2 linked regions of the Azoarcus sp. KH32C genome follow. The protein of the gene in region 2 interacts with the protein of the main gene of each other region in a pairwise test. Links are inferred from orthologs where the notes say so. Each region holds a gene or a part of one and is shown on either strand. Other genes may lie near its edges.

Evidence for each region.
Region 1: the proteins of AZKH_RS06255 (region 2) and AZKH_RS04390 interact in binary tests that used the Escherichia coli proteins (3 or more experiments, as listed by UniProt). The link is inferred for Azoarcus sp. KH32C from one-to-one orthologs.

The regions. Positions count from the first base shown.
Region 1 is NC_020516.1:962,042-973,640, forward strand. Bases 4,370-7,128 are described here. They hold AZKH_RS04390 (LytTR family DNA-binding domain-containing protein), read left to right. Parts: upstream 4,370-5,247; coding sequence 5,248-6,009; downstream 6,010-7,128. Other genes in these bases: argH (argininosuccinate lyase), read right to left, coding at 4,370-5,052; AZKH_RS26150 (hypothetical protein), read left to right, coding at 6,167-6,538; AZKH_RS04400 (polysaccharide biosynthesis/export family protein), read left to right, coding at 6,627-7,128. Outside these bases: grxD (Grx4 family monothiol glutaredoxin), read left to right, coding at 1-184; AZKH_RS04365 (nucleotidyltransferase family protein), read right to left, coding at 204-1,292; AZKH_RS04370 (HprK-related kinase A), read right to left, coding at 1,303-2,166; AZKH_RS04375 (hypothetical protein), read right to left, coding at 2,202-2,504; AZKH_RS04380 (hypothetical protein), read right to left, coding at 2,526-3,302; more of argH, read right to left, coding at 3,634-4,369; more of AZKH_RS04400, read left to right, coding at 7,129-7,736; AZKH_RS04405 (YjbF family lipoprotein), read left to right, coding at 7,820-8,428; AZKH_RS04410 (capsule biosynthesis GfcC family protein), read left to right, coding at 8,425-9,207; AZKH_RS04415 (YjbH domain-containing protein), read left to right, coding at 9,204-11,357; AZKH_RS04420 (low molecular weight protein-tyrosine-phosphatase), read left to right, coding at 11,357-11,599. UniProt on the Escherichia coli protein: Member of the two-component regulatory system BtsS/BtsR, which is part of a nutrient-sensing regulatory network composed of BtsS/BtsR, the low-affinity pyruvate signaling system YpdA/YpdB and their respective target proteins, BtsT and YhjX.
Region 2 is NC_020516.1:1,391,045-1,402,864, forward strand. The notes cover bases 4,151-7,130. They hold AZKH_RS06255 (glutamate-5-semialdehyde dehydrogenase), read right to left. Parts: upstream 6,290-7,130; coding sequence 5,012-6,289; downstream 4,151-5,011. Other genes in these bases: AZKH_RS27610 (methylated-DNA--[protein]-cysteine S-methyltransferase), read right to left, coding at 4,151-4,359; AZKH_RS06250 (chalcone isomerase family protein), read right to left, coding at 4,394-4,987; holA (DNA polymerase III subunit delta), read right to left, coding at 6,403-7,130. In the rest of the region: tRNA (adenosine(37)-N6)-threonylcarbamoyltransferase complex transferase subunit TsaD, read left to right, coding at 1-840; glycerol-3-phosphate 1-O-acyltransferase PlsY, read right to left, coding at 845-1,441; AZKH_RS06225 (dihydroneopterin aldolase), read left to right, coding at 1,483-1,860; AZKH_RS06230 (H-NS family nucleoid-associated regulatory protein), read right to left, coding at 1,893-2,264; ybaK (Cys-tRNA(Pro) deacylase), read right to left, coding at 2,437-2,925; site-specific tyrosine recombinase XerD, read right to left, coding at 2,978-3,895; more of AZKH_RS27610, read right to left, coding at 3,892-4,150; more of holA, read right to left, coding at 7,131-7,410; LPS assembly lipoprotein LptE, read right to left, coding at 7,407-7,916; leuS (leucine--tRNA ligase), read right to left, coding at 7,928-10,549; AZKH_RS06275 (hypothetical protein), read right to left, coding at 10,741-11,070; AZKH_RS06280 (UvrD-helicase domain-containing protein), read left to right, coding at 11,362-11,820. UniProt on the Escherichia coli protein: Catalyzes the NADPH-dependent reduction of L-glutamate 5-phosphate into L-glutamate 5-semialdehyde and phosphate. The product spontaneously undergoes cyclization to form 1-pyrroline-5-carboxylate.

The sequences.
Region 1 (11,599 bases), 430 kb from region 2 along the record:
CTCGGTGAACGTGCTCGAGAACGACGACATCCGAAACGGCATCAAGGAATACGCCAACTGGCCGACGATCCCGCAGCTCTATATCAAGGGCGAGTTCATCGGCGGCTGCGACATCATGCGCGAGATGTACGAGAACGGCGAACTGCAGTCGATGCTCGCCGAAGCCGGCGTCGTCACGAAGTAAGACCCCTGCCGCCGCCTGCTCAGGCGGCACCGGCGGCGCTGCCTTCCGTCTTCCTCATCCTCGCGGCAGACTTGTACAGCAAGTGTCGCGCGAGAAGGTGGGGAGGCATGCGCAGCCAATGGGCGCGCAAGTAGATCGCGCTTCGCGCGATGAGCGCCCCGACATCCCCGCTTACCTCGTTGTCCGGCCTTAGCGCTCGGGCATAGAGCCCGTGAAGGAGCGGCGACGCACGCGTTCCGGCTCGAAGTCGTTGGACGGTCTCGGTCGGGACAGGACTGCCGATCAGCCGCTGCGCGAGCGTCAGACCCAGCGCCGTCGGCGCGGCGAGCCCGAGCTCCGTCGCGGCGGTCTCCACGCGCAGCCAGAAGTCGGGCGCGCGCGCGCCGTCCCGAATCAAGCCGTCGATGTCGAACAGATCCCGCAGTCCGTTCGGAAGCTCGCCGTCGTGCACGAGGTGCACGATGCTGTGGATGAGCAGGTGCTCGGGGCGTGGGATGCGGATCGACGGGAAGCCGTCGAGCGGTCTCGCGGACTCGATGATGTGACGCGCGTCTGGCGCATGGCGCGATGTCAGCGGCAGGATGGTGTGATGGACGTCGAGGACGGTGCCGCGGCGCACGTTCACCATCGGCGGCAGTTCGTGCATCCATTGCCGGTAATAGCGCTGGTCGTAGGCGTCGTTCTTGCCCGAAGTCCAGCCGGCGATCATCAGCCGCAGTTCGACGTCGCCAATCGTTTCACGGGGTACGAGGATGTCGATGTCGCCAAAGAGGCGCCCGTGGCTCACGGGGTGATCCGACATCGCATAGGCGGCGCCCTTGAGTAGCACGGCGGGTATTCGCAGGGCCGCCAGCGCACGCTGCAGGCAGTGGATTTCCCAGCGGACCGACTGGCGCTGGCGCTCGCTGAGTTGGGCGACGGCGTCGAGGTGGCGCTGCGGGGCTGGTGGAAGCGGGATGTTCGCCTGCCGCAGGCGAACCGCCAGAAGTCCGAGCAGGTTGGCGGCCCGCCCGCTGGCGATCAGTGCCGACCAATCGCCGTCCGCGAGTCGGCAGGCGCGAGCCGGGTCCTTGAGGACCTCGATCAGCGGTGGGGCGGAGGCGTTCATCGACATCGGGTCAGCCGCCCGTGATGGCATCGATCAGGTTCAGCGCGCGCTCGGTCGAATCGTAAGCAATCTCGAAGCAGCGCGCCCCGTCGAGCATCGCGCACAAGGCGCGAAAGCCGGTTTCGCCCATGCGGTCGCGGTTGAAAGACTGCTCCGCGATGCGGGCGAAAGCTTCCGCTCGGCCGATTTCGTCACACCAGGGATCGGCGTCGGCGACATAGCGCGGAAAGACGACCCAGCGGCAGCGCGCGGTCTTTTCGGCCTTGGCGCGCGATTGGGGCGGGGGCGCAGCATGGGTGACAGTGCCCTTGCGCGTGTCCTGGTAGACCGGTCCGAGCGTCGCGCCGGGGAAGGCGCCGACGATGTCGATCGACGCGTTCTTGAGGCAGATCGGGCGCGGGTTCGGATGCAGGCGGGCGGTTTCGGGATCGAGTATCGCCAGCTCGTCGGAGAGGAGCCGCCAGTCCTTCAGAAAGGTCAGCGCCGCGCACAGCGTGCTCTTGCCGGCACCGGGAAACCCCGGCATCACCAGGGCGTCTGAGTCTCGCGCGACGACCGCCGCATGCATCACGAGATAGCCGAGCGGTCGCGTGGCGAGACACCAGTTGAGTCCCCATTCGAACAGCGCGGCGGCCTGCGCCGCCGGAAGCGGCAGGAAGGGCTCGTTGTGGTCGAGCAGGAACTGGGCTTGCGGCCGGAGCCAGCTGCGCACCCCGGCCCCCCGCGCGATGCGGACGTCGAAGTCCGTGAAGGTGTCGGCGCGCCCGGTCTCGACGGCGTCGGGGTAGAAGAAGTCGACATGCGCGCGAACCGACCCGAACGGCGAGCGGAGTCGCAGCGTGACGGGGGCGATTCGGAGGGTTGTGTCGATCAATGCCGTTGCCTCGTCGATGAGGGGCGAGGCCAGTTTTACGCATCCGTCAGGATTTCACGCTGTACCAGTTCACGGATCACGCCGATCACGGTTGTTTCCGTGTCGGTGGTGCGGGATCCGGCGTCGGTGAGATGGTGGACGAGTTCCGCCGTATCCTCCTGGCCCGTCGTGACGATGCGCCGGACGACTTCGTGCGCGAGGGGCGACACGATCCAGTAGTCGCCGGAGTTCCGATCGAAGACGACGGCCGCACCGTCGCCGTCCCACGCGGGCGAGAGAGCAAGGGATCGCCCGGGGTACGGGCGGATCGACGGTCCCGGTGGCAAGGGTGTGGCCAAGCGTGAGGTTGCGACAGGCGGTTACTTGCCCTTCTTGCCGCCGCCGGTCGTCGTTGTGGTGGTGCCGGAGCTGTTGGTGCTGGTTCCCGCGATCGTGCAGACGGATACGAGGTCTGAGGTGAAATCGTAGGTCTGTGTGATGAAGGCGATCACTTCGCTCTCGGTCATGCCGGTGTTGCCAGGGCAGGTCATCGAGGAAGGACAATAGGTGCCGGTGGTCTTTAGCGCATTCCACATTTCCAGAACCTGCCAGCGCTGGATCGGATAGCTCGCGAAGGAACCACCGCCGTTCAGCCATGCGGCAATCAGGTGGCTCATTAGCACGCCGCCGGAAAAGTTGGCCGGAAAGGCCAGGATGGCCCACAGGCTGGTATTGGAAATGGCTCCCGGCAGGATGCTGCTGACCAGGGTGCCCGGCTGGCCGATGACCGACGCCGGATCCAGTATCGAGTGCCCGTTGTTGCAGCCGAGAGAGTCCGTGAGCCCAGTATTGAAGGTCGGTGGAGTGGCGCCGGCCGGCCACTTGGAAAGCGTGTCCTGAAGCTTCCAAACCGTCGGCGAATTTCCGCCGGTACAGGTCACGCTGGCAGGCTGAGCGCTGAGATTGCCACTGATGGCGGCCGACGGGCTTTGACAGCTGACGGCGCCGAGCGCGGTACGTGCCTGGACGGAGAGGAACACCCCCGCACCGCCCGCGGCGGCGCCGATGAAGCCACGCCGGGACCGCACGCTCAAGGGGGGCGTTGCGGCATCGGGCGCTTCAAGCGCCTCTTGGCCGGGCATCGGATTCTTATTCATGGGCATCTCGTTTCCCGTTTGCAGCATCGGTGCGTAGAACAGGCATGGTCTGCTGAAGCCTCAGCAAGATTGGTGCCGCTTTTTACAACATTGCAGATGCCTGTTTTTAAGGTAATTTTTTGTCTGCTGATACACGCGTACTTGGAAGTGTAAGAATCGCCGACACTTCCGGATGGAATGCGCTTCTGGGGCGCACGTTTCCAACCTAGCTCAGGCGAAGGGCCCGAACAAGCCGTTTGTCATGGCCTTCGTGAATTGATTCATGCGGGAGCGTTCGGTGCGCCGGACGGCGCACCGAGGGGGATGCCGCCGGGCGGCGGCATGGACAGCTTTACTGCAGGGCGGCGCGGGCGCGTGCGACAGCGGCGCGGACCTGTTCGGGGGCGGTGCCGCCGATGTGGTTGCGCGAGGCCAGCGAGCCTTCGACGGTGAGCACGCCGAATACATCGTCCTGCAGGCGCTCGGGAGCTCCCGGCACGTGCGCCATCGCCGCCCGCAGCTCGTCGAGCGAGAATTGCGGCAGGTCGCAGCCCTTCACGTCGGCGGCGCGGACCGCCAGGGCGACGGCTTCGTGGGCGTCGCGGAAGGGTAGGCCCTTCTTGACGAGGTAGTCGGCGAGATCGGTCGCGGTCGCGTAGCCCTGCTTCAGCGCGTCGCGCATCGCATCGGCCTTCACGCGGATGCCGGTGATCATGTCAGCGTAAATGCGCAGCGTGTCGATGACGGTGTCCGCCGTGTCGAACAGCGGTTCCTTGTCTTCCTGGTTGTCCTTGTTGTACGCAAGCGGCTGGCCCTTCATCAGCGTCAGCAGCGAGATCAGGCTGCCGTTGACGCGGCCGGTCTTGCCGCGCACGAGTTCGGGGACGTCCGGGTTCTTCTTCTGCGGCATGATCGAGCTGCCGGTGCAGAAGCGGTCGGCGAGGTCGATGAAGCCGACGCGCGGGCTCATCCACAGGATCAGTTCCTCGGAGAAGCGCGACAGGTGGGTCATCAGCAGCGACGACGCAGCGCAGAACTCGATCGCGAAGTCGCGGTCGCTGACGGCATCGAGCGAGTTGTAGCAGACTTCGTCGAAGCCGAGCTCCTGCGCGACGAATTCGCGGTCGATCGGGTAGCTCGTGCCGGCCAGCGCGGCGCTGCCCAGTGGCAGGCGGTTCACGCGCTTGCGGCAGTCGGCGAAGCGCTCGGCGTCGCGGCGGCTCATCTCGAAGTAGGCCATCAGGTGATGGCCGAAGGTCACCGGCTGGGCGACCTGCAGGTGGGTGAAGCCCGGCATCGGCGTCGCGGCGTTGGCTTCGGCGACGTCGAGCAGGTTCTTCTGGAAGTCGCCGATCAGCGTGAGGATCTGGTCGATCGCGTCGCGCAGCCATAGGCGGATGTCGGTCGCGACCTGGTCGTTGCGGCTGCGGCCGGTGTGCAGGCGCTTGCCGGCGTCGCCGACGAGCGCGGTGAGGCGCTTTTCGATGTTGAGGTGCACGTCCTCGTCATCGAGGTTCCAGCCGAATTCGCCGCGCTCGATCTCGTCGAGGATCTGCGCCATGCCGCGCTCGATGTCGGCGAGGTCCTGCGCGCCGATGATGCCCTGGCGGGCGAGCATCTTCGCGTGCGCGAGCGAACCGCGAATATCCTGGCGCGCCATGCGCTGGTCGAAGAACACCGAGGCGGTGTAACGTTTGACGAGGTCGGAGACCGGTTCGGTGAAGCGGCCGGACCAGGCCTTGGCGGGCTGCGAGGAAGTGGTGTCTGTCATAATGTCCGTCTTGCGATGACTGCGCCGTGGCCGACCGGGCGAAGGTCGCGCAGTTCCAGCCGCGGGCGGGGTGCGCCATGATGGCCGCGCGTGCGGTCAACTGGCGGAAAAGGCCGAAAGTATAAAGCAAAAGCCGGGGGACTTCCGGCGGGCGTCCCAGGGCTGCGGGTGCGCGAAACAGGGGGAAAGGTGGCGATGAACGAAGGCGTGTTGCGGGTGGTGATCGTCGATGACGAGGCGCCGGCGAGGGCGCGCCTGCGCGATCTGCTGGGGGACGTCGCGGCGACCCAGCCGACGGTGCTGGCCGGCATGGCGGCGAACGGCGTCGAGGCGCTGCGGCTGATCGAGGCCGGCGAGGTCGATGTCGTGTTGGCGGACATCCGGATGCCGGTGATGGACGGGGTCGAACTTGCCCGCCACCTGGGACGCCTGGAGCGGCCACCGGCCGTGGTCTTCACGACGGCGTACGACCAGTACGCCGTGCAGGCCTTCGAGTTGGCGGCGGCGGATTACCTGCTGAAACCGGTGAGGGCCGAGCGACTCGCGGAGGCGCTTGCGCGGGCGCGACGCAGCCTGCGGCCGGCCGATGAGGCCTTGCAGCGCATTGCACCGGGCGCGCGCCAGCATTTCGGCGTCAGCGAGCGCGGGCGGATCCTGCTCGTGCCGATCGCCGAGGTGTTGTTCCTGCGTGCCGAGCTGAAGTATGTCACCGCGCACACCGCCGAGCGCGAATACCTGCTCGACGAGTCCCTGGTGCAACTCGAAACCGAATTCGCCGGACGATTCCTGCGCATCCACCGCAACTGCCTCGTCGCGCGCAGCGCCGTCGTCGGCGTCGAGCGCGCCGGCGAGCAGGAAGGCGAGGCGCACTGGGAGATCTTGCTCGCCAATGATGCCGGGCGCCTGCCGGTCAGCCGCCGGCAGTGGCCGACGGTGAAGCAGGTGCTCGGAATCTAGGCGGTGGATCGATTCGCGGTCCGGATATGCTCTTCATTTTTAAAGAGATATAGGCCGATGTACTTGTCGTTGTAATGTTATTTGCCTTGCGGCATGCGTATGGATTTAGTACTCTTGCAAGTTGAAATGTACAAATTCTTGCAAATAGGGAGCGAGCATGAAAATCGTTTTCAGTGCTGTTCTTGTCGGGTTGATTGGCATCACCAACGCATACGCCCAGGATCAGGCAGGAGCCCAAGCGGCGCAGTCTGGGGCGGCGTCGGCCAGTTCGGCTGGGTCTGCGGGTTCGGCGGCGGGAACTGAAGCAGCGGCGGGGGCTGAAACGGCCGCAGGGGCTGCGGCGTCGGAAGCCGCATCGGCCGCCGCCATATCCGGCGAGTTGGCGACCGCCGCTCAAGCGGTCGGACTTGCGGGGCTCTCTACCACGAGCCTCGTGGCCATCGGTGCCGGTGTCGTCGCGGTTGGCGCGGCTGCCGGCGGCGCTGCGGGCGGAGGCGGCGGCACGACCGGTACGACCGGTACGAGATAAGCAGCGCCTTCATATTGCTACGCCAATCACCCGCCGATTTTCAGGGCGGGTGATTTTGTTTCACGCATCCCTCCGGTAGTTTCCTTTCATGCTTCGCGTCTCGGTTGTTCTCCCGGCACTTGTCGCCGGCGTGTTTCTTCACGGCTGTGCGTTTGCTCCTGGCCAGTATCTCGATACCGCGCAGTTTGCCGGCGAGCAGTCTCCCGAGAATGCGCGGGTGGAGCTGGTGTCCATCACGCCCAAGCTCCTTGCAATACAGGAGGCCGGACGCAAGGCGGACCAAGTGCCTCGCGCCCTGTTGGACTACTCCCCGGATTCGTATCGCATCGGATCTAACGATGTTCTGCACATCACCGTGTGGGATCACCCGGAGATGACCGCGCCTTCGGGGCCGCAGCAAACGCTGGAAGCGAATGGCCGGGTCGTGCGGCCGGATGGAAGTCTGTTCTACCCTTATATTGGCGAAATCAAGGCCGCCGGCCTGACGATAGAGGAATTGCGAGCCACCATTGCGCGGCAGTTGACGAAGGTCGTCACGAAGCCCCAGGTGGACGTCGCGGTCATCAAGTACGCGAGCCGCAAGGTGGTGCTGTCCGGCGCGTTCAACGACACGACCCAGCAGCCCATCACGTCGGTGCCGCTCACACTGCTCGAGGCGGTCGGCAAGGCCGGCGTCAAGACGCTCGACGCGGACTTGTCCAGCCTCATCCTGAAGCGTGATGGACGCGAATACCGCCTCGATCTCGATGCCCTCAATCGCAACGGCGCGAATCTAGATGGCATTAAGCTGAAAGATGGCGACCAGATCCATCTCGCCTATAACGATCGCCGCCGCGTCTATGTCATGGGCGAAGTCGGCCAGCCGCGTGCCCTGCCGTTCAAGACACGCGACCTTAACCTCTCGGACGTCATTGGCAGTGTTGGTGGCCTGCGCCAGGAAACCGCCGACGGCAAGGCGATCTACGTGATCCGCGGCGTCGAGGATCTCGAGCGCGACACCGCCAAGGTGTTCCAGCTCGATGCTAAGTCGCCGGTGGCCTTCGTGCTCGCAGAGCGCTTCATGCTCCAGCCGCAGGACGTCGTGTTTGTCGGGCCCGCCGGGATCACGCGCTGGAACCGCTTCATCAGCCAGTTGCTGCCGTCTGCCACTCTCCTAAGAACGGGCGTTGGCATCGAAAACGACATTCGCGTCCGCTAATCGGCTTCGGCATCTTGGTTCCCTATCGTGTTCCGGTTGCGGCGTTGTTTGCCGCAGGCGCGCTGAGCGCCTGCTCGCCGCTCATGCGTGGCGCAGTCGACACGTTTCGTGCGAGTGTCGCGTCCCCGCCGGAACTCAACGTGAAACGCGACGACGTCATGGCACGTCCGCGTTATCAGCTCCGGCTCGATAGCCCCTTCGGTGCGGCAGTGATGGTCCTCGGGCGAGTCACCGGATCTGAAGAGTACTGGGTAACGTCGAGCCGGCAGGTGTTCGTCATCGAGCACGGTCTCATTCGGCGTAGCGCTGGTTTTCCCGAGAATCTGGAAGGGACGCGCTTCATCGCCGAATCCGGGCAGTCACCCGATCCTTTTGTGGCTGGTCTGCATCGTATCGGAACCGACACCTACAGCACCCGCGAAGTCGATTGGATGCCCGGCTATCGCTACGGGGTGCGCATCCGCTCGCGTTTTCAACGCGTCGGCATCGAGGAGCATGAAATTCTCGGCGAGCGGCGAAGCTTGCTCCATATCGACGAGCATCTAAGGGGTGAGGGCACCGGCTTCGAGGCGACCAACCGCTACTGGGTCGATCCGCAGGATGGTTTCGTCTTCATCAGCGAGCAATCGCTGTTTCCGGGCCTCAGCGTCCGGCTTACCCAGTTGCGCCCCCGCCGGGAGGCGTCGCGATGATGCGTACGATCCAGCAACTTTTCTTCGTGTTGGTGATGCTGGTCGGGGGAGGTGCCTCGGCGCAGGTCGCGGTGGCCGTGGAGGGCAGGGTCGCGCATCCGGGAGTGCTGGCACTGACGGGGCAGGCGAGGCTACTGGACGCGCTGCGTGCGGCGGATGTGCAGCCGGATGCCTATCTGCTCGGCGCGGCGTGGCTCCATCGGGATGCGATCGCCGCGCAGCGCGAACTCAAGGTCGGCCTGCTGTTCGATCTGGCGGTGGTGGAGCAGGCCGCGCGTCTCGAAGGCAAGGCCGACCTCGGTGAGCTCGCCGGGCGTCTGGCCGACCGAGTGCGTGCCCAGCCGGTCACCGGGCGCCGGACCGACACGCTCGATCCGGTGCGGGTCGAACTCGAGGCGCGCAGCAATCGCCGACTCGGCGACGGCGATCGACTCGTCTTTCCCTCCCGTCCAGTCGACGTGACCGTCACCGGCGCGGTGCAGGCCGACTGCGTGTTGCCCTTCGTCGGCCTGCGCTCGGCCACGCAATATCGTTCCGACTGTCCGCTGCATCCTCACGCCGACCCGGACTGGCTCTACATCGTCCAGCCGGACGGGCAGGTCCTGCGGCGCGGCGTGGCGCTGTGGAACCAGGATCGCGACCAGGCGCTCGCACCCGGGGCGCGTCTCGTCGTGCCGTTGAGCGGAAAGGCGCTCCGCGGCCGTGCTGAAGGTCTGAACGAGGAGCTTGCCGGTTTTCTTGCTACGCAGCCGGTTCCTTCAGCGGAGAGCGCGCGATGACGCGCTCGCCGCTCGCCGTCGCCCTGGCCCTCGCCGGTGCATTCGCCGGTGCATGCGCCGGAAGCGCCGGCGCGCGTGCCGGAGACGCGCTTCCGGCGGGCCCGATGCCGGTAACCGGCGATTTCGGCGGCATCGGCCTGCTGCAGATGCCATCGGCGCGCATGGCCGAGGCGGGTGAACTCGCCGTGTTCTACAGTCGCGTCTCGCCGTATGGCCGATTCGGTTTCACGCTGCAGCCCTTCGATTGGCTGGAAGGCACCTTCCGTTACGCCAGCATCTACAACCGCCGCTATGGTCCGGACGCGCTTAGCGGCAACCAGAGCTTCAAGGACAAGGCCTTCGACCTCAAGCTGCGCCTGCTCCAGGAGGATGCGTTGTGGCCTCAGGTCTCGGTCGGCGGACGGGACATTGCCGGAACGGGCCTCTTCTCCGGCGAATATGTGGCCGCGAGCAAGCGTTTCGGGGACCTCGACCTCAGTTTGGGCATGGGCTGGGGCTACGTCGGCAACGCGGGCCGTGTCGACAATCCCCTGAGCTGGATCGACAAGCGTTTCGATGTCCGCCACGATGGTACGCAAGGCGGGCAGGGCGGCGAATTCAACGCCCGCAGCTGGTTCCGCGGCCGTGCATCGTTGTTCGGTGGCGTGCAGTGGCAGACGCCTGTCCCCGGCCTACAACTGATGCTCGAATACGACGGGAACGACTACCGCAACGAGCCTCTGCACAACCGTCAGGAGCAGGCGTCGCCGTTCAACGTCGGCGCTATCTACCGGCTGTCGGACTGGATCGATGTCCGTGCAGGCTGGGAACGCGGCAATACCGCGATGATCGGCATCGTCATCCATTCCAATCTGAGCCGGCGCAGCGCGCCGACCAAGCTCATGGATCCGCCGGCGCCGCCATTGCGCAAGACGCCGCCGCCGAGCCCGGCGTCCGAGGCCGGCCAGGACTGGTCGCAGGTCGCCCGCACGCTCGAAGACAACGCCGGCTATCGCGTCAGCCGGATCGCGCGGCGCGAGCGCGAGATCGTAGTCGAAGGCGAGCAGACGCGCTATTTCCACGCATCGAAGGCGATCGGTCGGGCCGCGCGCATTCTCGACGCAAACGCCGCAGGCGATGTCGACTGGCTCACCGTCGTCGACACGCGCTACGGCATGCCACTGACCGAAACGAGCATCAAGCGCGACCGCTTCCGCGACGCCGCAGGGCAGGATGGCGATGCCGAGGCGCTCGAAGATCTGCGGCGCACCGTCGAACGCATCGCTCCGTCGCCGCACGTGGACCGCGAGCTTCATCGCGCCAGCGCGTCGCCGCTCACCTACGGTGCCAGCGTCGGCTACCGCCAGAACCTGGGCGGGCCAGACAATTTCATCCTGTACCAGTTCAATGCCAACTTCGACGCCGAATACCGGCTGAGCCCCGGCACCTGGGTGGCCGGGCGGATCAGCGCCAACCTGCTGAACAACTTCGACAGCTTCGATTACACCGCGCCCAGCGGGCTGCCGCGCGTGAGGACCAATCTGCGCGAGTACTGGACACGCTCGGACGTCATCCTGCCGTATCTGCAGCTCGGCCACGCGCGCCGGCTCGACCAGGATCTATACGGGATGATGTATGGCGGCTTGCTCGAATCGATGTTCGCGGGTGTCGGCGGCGAGCTGCTGTACCGGCCGATGAACGAGCGCTGGGCGCTCGGTGTCGACGTCAATGCGGTGAAGCAGCGCGGGTTCGAGCAGGACTTCAGCCTGCGCGACTACAGGACCGTAACTGGCCATGTCACTGGTTACTACCGCGGCGTCCACGACGTATTGGCCAAGGTCAGCGCGGGGCGGTACCTCGCTGGCGACTACGGCGTGACGCTGGACCTGTCGCGCGAATTCTCCAATGGCGTGCGCTTCGGCGCCTGGGCGACCGTCACCGACGCGTCCAAGAAGGCCTTCGGCGAAGGCAGCTTCGACAAAGGCATCTACATCTCGATCCCCTTCGACGAACTCATGACCACATCGACGATGCGTCGCGCCGATCTCGCCTTCGCTCCGCTCACGCGCGACGGTGGCGCGCGTCTCGACCGCGCCTTCCCGCTGTTCGAGCTCACCGAAGGCCGCAATCTCGACCTGTTCCATCAAAATTTCAGCAAGATCATCGAGTGATGCCGAACGAGCCTTTCTTCAAACGCATCCTGGTCGTCTGTGTCGGCAACATCTGCCGCAGTCCGACCGCCGAGCACATCCTCCGCCAAGCGCTTGAAGGCAGCGGCTGCACGGTCGAATCGGCTGGGCTGGCAGCGCTCGTCGGCAAACCGATCGACCCCACCGCGCTCGAAATCCTGACCGGGAAGGAGCAGTCGCCCGCGCCGCACGCCGCACGTCAGGTTACCCCGGCGATGCTCGCG
Region 2 (11,820 bases):
TGCGGGCTGCCGCAGATCGACGCCATTGCCTACACCGCGGGTCCAGGGCTCGCCGGAGCGTTGCTGGTGGGCGCGAGCTATGCGGAGTCGCTGGGCCTCGCATTGGATGTGCCGGTCCTGCCGGTTCATCATCTCGAGGGGCACTTGCTTTCACCTCTGCTGGCGCAGGATCCGCCGCAGTTTCCGTTTGTGGCCCTGCTGGTCTCCGGGGGGCATACTCAATTGATGGAAGTGACCGGCGTCGGCGAATACGCGCTGCTGGGCGAGTCGCTCGACGATGCCGCCGGCGAGGCTTTCGACAAGACGGCGAAACTGATCGGACTGGGCTACCCCGGCGGTCCGCAACTGGCACGCTTGGCGGAGTCCGGAAAGCCCGGATGCTTTGCGTTGCCGCGGCCGATGTTGCGCTCGGGCGATCTGGACTTCAGCTTCAGCGGCCTGAAAACGGCGGTATTGAATGTTGTCTCCGGCGATGCGTGGAATCCGGCGCACGTCGCGGATCTGGCGGCGGATTTCCAGGAGGCGGTCGTCGAGGTGTTGTGCGCGAAGGCGCTGAAGGCCCTGGAGCAGACCGGGCATTCGCGGCTCGTCGTCGCCGGCGGCGTAGGGGCCAATCGTCGCTTGCGGGAAAGGCTGGATAGTGCGGCGCGTCGGCGGAAGTGGCGTGTCTACTATCCCGAACCCGAGCTTTGCACGGATAACGGCGCCATGATTGCTTTTGCAGGCGCGCTGAGGTTGAAGGCGGGTCAGGTCGTCAATCCGGACTTCGCCGTGCGAGTGTATCCGCGCTGGCCGCTTGCAGCATTACGGTCGCCGAATGCGCTTGCGGCCGGAGCATAAGGCGTCAGGCCTTCTTGCGCGAACCGATCTTGCTTTCAGTGCCGTTGAGCAGCTTGCGGATATTGGGGGCGTGACGCCAGATCAGGATGGCTGCGATCAGCAGGAGTACCGTGATCGTCGGAGTAGAGCCAAGGATCAGATAGCCGGCAATAGGCGTTGCGACGGCAGCGGCAAGGGCTGCCGCGGACGAGTAGCGAGTGGTGAAGGCGACGGCGAGCCAGACGAGCAGCGCGGTCAATGCGATCCATCCGCTGATGCCGGCGAGAACACCAAGCGCGGTGGCAACGCCCTTTCCGCCATTGAAGCGCAGGAAGACGCTGAAGACGTGGCCGAGGAAGGCCGCGAGGCCGGCGAGTGCGGCGATCGTGGGTTCGAAGCCCAGACGTTGCGCGGCCCACACCGCGAGCCAGCCTTTTGCGCAGTCTCCGACCAGGGTCATCAGTGCCGCGCCTTTGTTGCCACTGCGCAGTACATTGGTGGCGCCCGGATTGCCGGATCCGTACTTGCGCGGGTCTGCCAAGCCGAACAAACGGCTTGAGACAATCGCAAACGGGATCGAGCCGAGAAGGTAGCCGGCGAGTAAGAGAGGCAGCAGGGTCATGTTTTCACCTAGAATTGCCGCGATTCTAATCAGGAACCGCCATGGACTTTATTTTCATTGAGGAGCTGCGAGTGCAGGCGTGGATAGGAATCTATCCGCGCGAGAAGGCTGCGCCGCAGACGGTCGAGCTGAACCTGACCTTCGGTGTTCCCGATTCCGCCGCCGAGCACGACGATATTGCCGATACCATCAACTATGCGGAAGTGATCGAGCGGATACGCAAGGAGCTGGCCGAGCAGCATTTCAATCTTATCGAAACGCTCGGGGAATTCGTCGTCAAGCTGCTGCTCGACGATTTCGGCGCGCCGTGGGTGAAGATCCGGATTGCCAAGATCGGCGTGATGAAAGGAGTGCGCCGCGTGGGCGTATTCATTCAGCGCGGGAAGGAGGGGGTTTCTCCTCCCGCGACGGCGAGCTGAAAGCTCGGGATGTCGGGCGCATGGCGCCCGGATCAAGCTTCCGCTTTCGCTTCGAGATCGGCCAAGGGCTTGTTTTGCCCCAGCCAGTCGATTACCCACTGGGGCTTGCGGCCACGGCCGCTCCAGCCGATCGACGGGTTGGCCGGATTGCGGTACTTGACCGGAACCGTGCCGGTCTTCTTGCTGGCGGCTTTGCCCTTGGCTTTGGCCTTGGCCGGAGCTGCCTTTTCTTCGGTTGCGGCATTAGGCAGCAGGTCGCTCAGGGATAGACCTTCATCGGCCGCCATCTTCTGCATCTTCTTGAGCAGGTCGCGACGCGTAGCGTCGCTGCGGCGCCGAATTTCGGTCTCGATCTTCGATTGAAGACGACGCAATTCGGTCAGCGACAGTTTGGCGATTTCCATTTTTATCCCCGTTTGTACATGTGGTTATTGCGAGATCGGTGTCAATTCGGATCGGTCCCGGTGTCGGGATGCGCTCTGATCCATGATTGGCTTCGGATATTCTGCCAGCAAAATTCGGCGGTTAAAATCTTTTTCGCAATTCCGGGGATTAATCAGGGCATAAAGTCACGAATCAAATCGCGACCTCCACGAGTTGCGGCTGGAGAATTCGGATCACATCATGCGGGTGAATGCCGATGAGGAAGCCGCGCCTGCCGCCGTTGATGTAGATGAGCGGCAGGTCGAGAATGGTTTTTTCCATGAGAATCGGCATGCGCTTGCGCAGTCCGAAAGGAGAGGTGCCTCCGACGAGATAGCCGGAATGACGATTGGCCACCTCGGGGGCGCAAGGCTCGATGCGTTTGCGTCCGGTCTGGCGCGCAAGTTCCTTCGTCGACACCTTGTGGTCGCCATGCATCAGCACAACAAGCGGTTCGCCGTTTTCATCTTCCATTATCAGCGTCTTGATAACGGAGTGTTCCGAAACATTTAGTTCGCGCGACGAAACGCTCGTTCCCCCGTGAGGCTCGTATTCGTAAAGATGGGTAGAAAAAGCGATGTGATGTTGCTTGAGAAATCGCGTCGCCGGAGTTTCGGGCGCATGTTGTTGCATTTTGCTCATGGGAGTAATCCGCGGTCGATCCTGCGGATTATGCGACGGCAATGCGGCGGCCTCAAGCGCGGGGATGATGAATTTCGTGCAGGGACTTGAGTCGTTCGCGCGCGATGTGCGTATAGACCTGGGTCGTGGAAATGTCCGCGTGTCCGAGGAGCATCTGCACGACTCGCAGGTCGGCGCCATGATTCAGCAGATGGGTTGCGAAGGCATGGCGCAAGGTATGGGGCGAAATGCGGTCCGTGGGAATCCCGGCGACGAGCGCGTATTGTTTGATGATGCGCCAGAACATCTGGCGGCTCATGCCGGAGCCTCGCCGCGTGACGAAGACTTCGTCGCAACTGCGGCGAGCAAGCAATATCGGACGCGCTTCCTGAATATAGCGTCGAAGCCAGTCGACCGCCTCTTCTCCGAGCGGGACGAGCCGCTCCTTGTTTCCTTTTCCCATTATCCTGACCAGTCCGTCGTTGATGCTGACCGAAAAGATCTTGAGTTCGACGAGTTCCGATACGCGCAATCCGCTGGCGTACATGACCTCGATCATGCTGCGGTCGCGCAGGCCGGTCGGGGTGTCGAGGTCGGGAGCCGCGAGGAGGCTTTCAACTTGTCTTTCGGTCAGGGTTTTCGGGAAACGCTCGGTGCGCATCGGTGGATCCAGCAGAGCGGTGGGATCGGTGTCGATGCGCCCTTGAGCGAGGAGATAATGAAAATAACGGCGCCATGACGATAGGAGTCGTCGCTGGCTGGTGGGACGGGCGGCAAGACTGAATTCGGCCAGATAGGCCATCAGGTCGGCGGCGTCGGCTTGGCTAAGGGTGCCGCCGCGGCGCTGCAGCCAATGCGCAAATAGCGCGAGATCGCTGCGGTAGCTCGCGAGTGTGTTCTTCGACAGGCCGTGCTCGAGCCACATTGCGTCGTTGAAGGCATCGAGCTCGGCAAGGGTCTCGGCCGGAAGTCGGCTTTCCGTGCTGCTCACGACCGTGCTTCGAATTCGAGCAGCCAGCGTTTCGCGCTGATGAGGTAGCCGTCCGTGGCGTTCGCGAAGCCGCCGAGGCTTCCTGCGGCGACGACACGGTGGCAGGGAACCACCAGCGGAAAGGGATTGGCGCCGCAGGCCTGCCCGACGGCGCGTGCGGCGCTGCCGAGTTCCGCGGCGATGCTGCCGTAACGGCGCTGTCGGCCTCGCGGGATTGCTGTGATGGCCGCCCATACGCGGCGCTGGAAAGCCGTGCCGCGTTCGACGAGCGGCAGGTCGAAGGGGCGGTCCGGATCTTCGATCCAGAGCGCGATTTGATGCGCGGCGCGCTCGGCCAGAAGATTGTCGGGAGACTTGGGGGTCGCGTCGGGCGGAAGAAAGACGAGTTCCTGCACGCGGTCCTCGGCGGTGCGAATGCCGAAATGTCCGAAGGGCAATTCGATGACTGCGGCGAATTCGGTCATCGAAGGTGGACGGCGGGTGGCGATCAAGCGAGCCTCAGCTGCCCTTGCCCAATAGGGCTTGCTTGAGTTCGTCGTCGGCGGGGTGTTCGCCGAGCCAGATGCGGAGCAGGGCCGGATAGAAGCCTTCGTTGGGGATGTCGTCGCCGCGACGCGTGCCGCCGACAGTCAGCCGCGTGCCGCTGCCGGGAATCGAGTCGAGCAGGACCTGGGTGCCTTTTGGGGTCTCCTTCAGCGACAGCATGATATTGCGGAATGCGTCGATCGAGGGCTGGAGCGAAGCCAATTCTTGCGGCGTATGGTTCTTCTTCAGGCCTTCCAGCAAGCCCCCGACGAACTGCTCGGCATCCAGATCGCGCAGCGTCACGAGGCGGATTCGTTTCGCTCCAGGCGCAGAGAGGATTGCGGCAAGGTTGCCGGCGCGTTGCGGCAGATAAAGGCCGATCGCATAGACCTTGAAGACCATTCGGGTCCGAAGTCCTGCGCCGTTCAGGGCGAGCGATTGGCCTGCGACGGTTGTCGCGTCGTCGAAACCGATGCCCGCCACGTCGGTGGTCGCTTGCGCGCCGCAGGCCCAGAAAACCAGGAAAAGGAGTGCGACCGATCGCCGCAGGCCGTTCAGGATCCCCATCTTGTCCCCCGGTTGGTCGTGCGTTCAGCGCCGCACTTCGCCATTGCCGAACACGATCCACTTCTGGCTCGTCAGCCCTTCTAGGCCGACCGGGCCGCGCGCATGGATCTTGTCGGTCGAGATGCCGATTTCGGCTCCGAGACCGTATTCGAAGCCGTCGGCGAAGCGGGTCGAGGCGTTGACCATGACCGAGGCCGAATCGACTTCGCGCAGGAAGCGCATCGCGCGGGAGTGATTCTCGGTGATGATGGCTTCCGTGTGACCCGAACTGTAGGCATTGATGTGCGAAATCGCCTCGTCGATGCCGGCGACGACTTTGACGGCGATGATCGGGGCGAGGTATTCCTCATGCCAGTCCTGCTCCGTGGCGGCGACGAGGCGATCGGCATCGACTCCCGCTTCGCGCAGAATCGCGAGCGATTCCGGGCAGCAGCGCATTTCGACGTGCTTGGCCGCCAGCATGCGTCCGATCTCGGGCAGGAAGCGTTTGGCGACGGCACGGTCGATCAAGAGCGACTCGGCGGTATTGCAGGTGCCGTAGCGTTGTGTCTTGGCGTTTTCGACGATCGGAGTGATCTTGTCCGGATCGGCCTGGGTTTCGACGTAGACGTGGCAGTTGCCGTCCAGGTGCTTGATGACCGGCACGCGCGCTTCGCGCGAGATGCGTTCGATCAGGCCCTTGCCGCCACGCGGGACGATCACGTCAACGTACTCGGGCATCGTGATCAGATGGCCGACGGCGGCGCGGTCGGTGGTGTCCACGACCTGCACGGCGGCTTCGGGCAGGCCCGCGGCTGCGAGGCCGCTCCGGACGCAGGCCGCGATCGCCTGGTTGCAGTGCAGGGCTTCCTTGCCTCCGCGCAGGATCGCGGCGTTGCCGGACTTGAGGCAGAGCGCTGCCGCATCGGCCGTCACGTTCGGGCGGGCCTCGTAGATGATGCCGATGACGCCGAGCGGTACGCGCATCTTGCCGACTTCGATGCCGGATGGACGGCGCTTGACGTCCGTGATTTCGCCGACCGGATCGGGCAGGGCGGCGATCTGTTCGAGGCCGGCGGCCATCGCTTCGATGCCCGTCGCGCTGAGGGTCAGGCGGTCGATCATCGCCGGTTCGAGTCCGGCAGCACGGGCTTCTTCGAGGTCGCGGGCGTTGGCGGCCAGAAGTTCGGCGCTGCGCTCGCGGATCGCAGCAGCCATCGCGAGCAACGCGCGGTTCTTGTCGGCGGTCGATGCCGCCGCCAGTTGGCGCGACGCGGCGCGGGCCTGGCGGCCCAAGGTCTGCATGTATTCCTGGATATCCATGAGCGTTCGGTGTTGCGAATCAAAAGACGATTAAAACATCGAACGTGCCTTCGCGGCCAGTGGGCAGTGCGGAAGGGATGGCGCGAAGCTGTGACGCGTCGCTACGGCAGCGGTCAGCGTCGCGAGAGGCGCAAGGCGAGTTGCTGGAACTCGTCCCAGACGTCGCCGGCGGTAAGTCCTTTGATGATGCGATCGATCTTTGCCGCGTGCAGCAGGGCCGCGCGCAGGGCCGCAGGCTGAAGTCGCGGCAGCGCGCGCTGGATGGCCTGGCGGCGCCGTTCGTCGAAGATCCGCTCCGCCTTCATCAGCGCTGTCAGTTGTTGGCCGGCCGCGACACCTGTGCTGAGTGAGGCGAGGGTGCGGATTTCGTTGGCGAGCGCCCACAGCACCAGTGGCGGCGCGGCGCCTTCGCCTTGTAGGCCTTCGAGCAGTCGAACGCAGCGCGACGGGTCCCCCTCGAGGACGGCGTGACGGAGTTTGTCGATGTCGTAGCGCGCGACGTTCAGCACCGCGTCCTGCACGTCCTCAAGGCTCAGCCTGCCTTCCTCGTGCAACAGTCCGAGTTTGAGAATTTCCTGGTGTGCGGCGAGCAGGTTGCCTTCGACGTGATCGGCGATGAAGGCGAGCGCTTCGGGCGCCGCGCTCTGCTTCTGACGCGCGAGTCGTGCGCCGATCCATTCCGGCAAGCGTTCGCGTTCAGGGGCATTGAGTTCGACTGCAATCCCGGCTTCGGATAGCGCCGTGAACCAAGCCGCCTTGCGGGCCGCCCAGTCGAGTTCCGGTAGTGTGATCAGTGTGACGACGCCGTCGGTCGCGTTGCGTGCGTGGCGTTGCAGCGCGTCGCCGCCGTCCCGTCCGGGTTTTCCGTTGGGGATGCGGAGGTCGATTAGCTTCGAACCGCCGAACAGCGAAAAATTGCCGGCGGCGGCATTCAGTGCATCCCACTTGAAGCCTTGTCCGACAACCAGCGTTTCCCGCTCCGTGTAACCCTGGCGACGAGCCGCGGCACGTATGAGGTCCGCGGCTTCGAGCACCAGGAGCGGCTCGTTGCCATGCAGCAGGTAGAGCGGGGCGAGCGGTTTCTCGAGGATTCCTGGCAGCTGGTCCGGGCGCAGGATCACGACTTGACGGCGGCCAGGCGCCGCACCAACTGCTCGACCAGGTCGCCCTGCATGTCGTTGTATAGCAGCGCCTCTTCCTGTTCCTTCGCCAGCACCTGCGAGTCGTCGAAATTGTATTCGCGTTTCGCGGTGATGACCGTTGGGGCAATTCGCTCCGCGCCGGAGCGGTCGACGAGCCGGAAGGCGATCGAGTAGGTCAGTTCATACTCGCGGACCTTGCCGGCGCCGGTCAGCGTCAGGATGTCGCGGTGGCGTTCGTTGCGCAGGATTTCGAGACGCACGTCGGCTCTTGCCGGATCGTCTTCGACGCTGGTGCTGCCGCTGGCGCGAATCCGGCGCCGCAACGCCGCACCCAGGTCACTCTGGGTGCTTACACCTAAGTAGATGCTCGAAAACGCCAGCGGCCGTGGGCCGCGCAGCTGGAAGCCGCAGCCGGAGAGCGCTCCGGCTGTCGCGAGGGCGGCGAGTGCAGCGAGCGTGCGGCGACGCGAACGGCTGTGGGACATCCGGAGCTTCCTCAGACGACGATATTGACGAGCCGGCCCGGCACGACCACGACCTTGCGCGGCGGCTTGCCTTCCATGAATTTCACGGCGGCTTCCGAGGCCAGCGCGAGGGCTTCGATCTGCGAGGTCGGCGCGTCGGCGGCGACCTTCACGCTGCCGCGGAGCTTGCCGTTCACCTGCACGACGAGTTCGATCTCGTCCTGCTTGAGCGCGCTCTCCGACGGCTCCGGCCAGGCGGCCTGCAGCAGGTCGCCGGCGAAACCACACTCGCTCCATAGCGCATGCGCGACGTGTGGCGTGATCGGTGCGAGCAGGCGCAGCAGGATCGACAGACCCTCTTCGACAACTTCCGCGTGGGCCGCGGCATCGTCGCGCGCGGCCTTTTCGAGGGCGTTGAGGATCTTCATCGCCGCCGAAACGACGGTGTTGAACTGATGCTTGCCGAAGTCGTAGTTGGCCTGCTTGAGACAGGTGTGGATTTCGCGACGCACGGCGGCCAGGCTTTCCGGCAGCTTGGCGGAAGCCAGGCTGCGGCTGGCGGGCAGAGCCGCCTTGTATTCGGTTGCGAAAGCGTGGCCGAAGGACCACACGCGGCGCAGGAAGCGGTACGCGCCTTCGACGCCGGAATCCGACCATTCGAGCTGTTGATCGGGCGGTGCGGCGAAGATGATGAAGAGGCGGGCCGTGTCGGCGCCGTAACGCTCGACGAGCGCCTGTGGGTCGACGCCGTTGTTCTTCGACTTCGACATCTTTTCGGTGCCGCCGATGACGACGGGCTGGCCGTCGGCAGTGAGCTTCGCGCCGACGGGACGGCCCTTGTCATCACGCTCGACCTGGACGTCGGCCGGGTTGATCCAATCCTTCTTGCCGTTGTCGGCTTCGCGGTAGTAGGTGTCGGCGACCACCATGCCCTGCGTCAGCAGGTTGGTGAAGGGCTCGGAGACGTTGACCATGCCTTCGTCGCGCATCGCACGGGTGAAAAAGCGCGAGTAGAGGAGGTGCAGGATCGCATGTTCGATGCCGCCGATGTACTGGTCGACCGGCGCCCAGTAATTGACGCGCGAATCGACCATCGCAGTGGCATTGTCGGTGCAGGCGTAGCGCAGGAAGTACCAGGACGACTCGACGAAGGTGTCCATCGTGTCGGTTTCGCGCCGTGCCGGCTTGCCACAGCTCGGGCAGGAGCACTGGTAGAACTCGGGCATCTTGGCCAGCGGCGAACCGCGGCCGGTGACTTCGACGTTCTCGGGCAGCACGACCGGCAGTTGCTCGTCCGGCACGGGGACGTCGCCGCAGTCGTCGCAGTGGATCATCGGGATCGGGCAACCCCAGTAGCGCTGGCGCGAGATGCCCCAATCGCGCAGGCGGTACTGGGTGCGCTTCATGCCGAGGCCGGTGGCCTGCAGGTCGGCCGAGATCGCATCGACGGCGTCCTGAAAGTGCAGGCCGTCGTACTTGCGCGAATTCACGAGGCGACCGGGTTCAGCGTAGGCGTCCTGCCACGGGGCGGCGGTTTCCGAATAAGCGTCGCGGGTCGAGCGCACGACCATCTGGATCGGCAGTTGGTACTTGGTTGCGAAGGCGAAGTCGCGTTCGTCGTGGGCGGGGACGGCCATCACCGCACCTTCGCCGTAGCCCATCAGCACGTAGTTGGCGACCCACACCGGGAGATATTCGCCGGTGATCGGATGCACGACGCGCAGGCCGGTCGGCATGCCCTTCTTCTCGATCGTCGCAAGATCGGCTTCGGCGATACCGCCGTGGCGGCATTCGTCGACGAAGGCGGCGAGTTCCGGATTGTTCTTCGCGGCTTGCAGCGCAAGCGGATGCTCGGCCGCGACGGCGACGTAGGTCGCGCCCAGCAGGGTGTCGGCGCGGGTCGTGAAGACCTTCAGCACGCCTGAGCTGCCGACCGTCGACAGGTCGTAGGGGAAATGGATTTCGACGCCTTCGGAGCGGCCGATCCAGTTCTTCTGCATCAGCTTGACCTGCTCAGGCCAGCCCGGCAGGCCGTCAAGCGCGTCGAGAAGCTCATCCGCGTAGGCGGTGATCTTCATGTAGTACATCGGTATTTCGCGTTTTTCGACCACAGCGCCGCTGCGCCAGCCGCGGCCATCGATGACCTGCTCGTTGGCAAGCACGGTCTCGTCGACCGGGTCCCAGTTGACGGTGCCGAGGCGCTTGTAGACCAGGCCTTTCTTGTACAGGCGCGTAAAGAGCCACTGTTCCCAGCGGTAGTAGTCGGGCTTGCAGGTCGCGAGCTCGCGCGACCAGTCGATCGCGAAGCCCAGGCGCTTCAGCTGGCCCTTCATGTAGTCGATGTTGGCGTAGGTCCACTTCGCCGGCGGCACGTTGTTCTGGATCGCGGCGTTTTCCGCCGGCATGCCGAACGCGTCCCAGCCCATGGGTTGCAGGACGTTGTAGCCGCGCATGCGGTGATAGCGGGCGAGCACGTCACCGATGGTGTAGTTGCGCACGTGGCCCATGTGCAGCTTGCCCGAGGGGTAGGGGAACATGCTCAGGCAGTAGTACTTGGGCTTGTTCGCGTCCTCGGTGACACGGAACGCCTGGGTGCTTTCCCAGTGCTGTTGGGCAGCGGCTTCTACCGTCGCGGGGGTGTATTTGTCCTGCATGGGAGGGGCTAAAGGCGTGGAAAACGCGCAAGTATAGCGCGAAGCCCTGCCGGCTCGTGCGCGACGCGCTACGGGTCGACGGGGAATGCGGGCAAAAAAAAGCACCCGGACTTGCGCCGGATGCTTGAATCTCCACTGAGGGAGAGGGAGGAAGATGGGTGCGCCGGAGGGCGCGAATTCGGGATGACGGCTCAGGCCGCTTTGCGCGACGTGCCGTCGTGGCGCTGCCAGTTCGCCGAAAAGGCGGCGAACATGTCTTCCATCGCGGTCAGCGGCAGGCGCCAGATACGGTTTTGGGTGCGCACGAAGGGTGTCACGTGCGGAGCGCAGAAGCTGTCGCGCTCTTCTTCGAGGAGGCGGAGGAAGGAGTTCATCGCTTCGCCCCAGTATTCGGAGGTGCCAACCCAGCCGGTTTCAGCCGTTGCCTCACGTACGGCCTTGTGCCACAGGACCGTGGCACGTTCGATCGATACGCCTGCCTTGCGGGCATACCAGGGCAGCAGCTTTGGGGTCTTCATCATTTGCTTCTCCAATCGACCATTTTCGGCCGTATCTTGCGCCGCACGGATCCGCTTTTTGGGCCGGTGGTGCGCGCGGTTATTGCAGTGCGTCATGTCGAGCGGAGCGGATTTTGAAGCCTCAAACCGTGGCCTGCCTTGATCCCGCTCAAACCTGTGTTGCTTTGCACAATTGGAAATTAGTCCAATGGTCAGACAACTTCAAGGGTCGTGTTGCAGCGCCGCAACAGTGGTGGAGATGCCAGTCTTGATGCCCGTGCCGGTTAGAATCTCGGCCTCTAGAGGAAAAAACGCATGTCCGATCTGCTTGCCAATCTGAACGCCGAACAACTCCAGGCCGTCACTCTCCCCCCGCGTCATGCACTGATTCTTGCGGGCGCCGGTTCGGGGAAGACCCGCGTGCTGACGACGCGGATCGCTTGGCTGGTCCAGACGGGGCAGGTCGATCCACAGGGGGTGTTGGCGGTCACCTTCACGAACAAGGCCGCCAAGGAGTTGCTGGCGCGCCTGTCGGCGATGCTGCCGCTGAACTTCGGTCATACCGCGCGCGGAATGTGGATCGGTACCTTTCATGGCCTGTGCAACCGGTTGTTGCGGACACATCACCGCGACGCCGGATTGCCTCAACTGTTCCAGATCTTGGATTCCGGCGATCAGCTGGCCGCGATCAAGCGTCTGCTGAAGACTCTCAACGTCGACGACGAGAAATTTCCGCCGCGTGAGCTGCAGCACTTCATCAACGCCCAGAAGGAA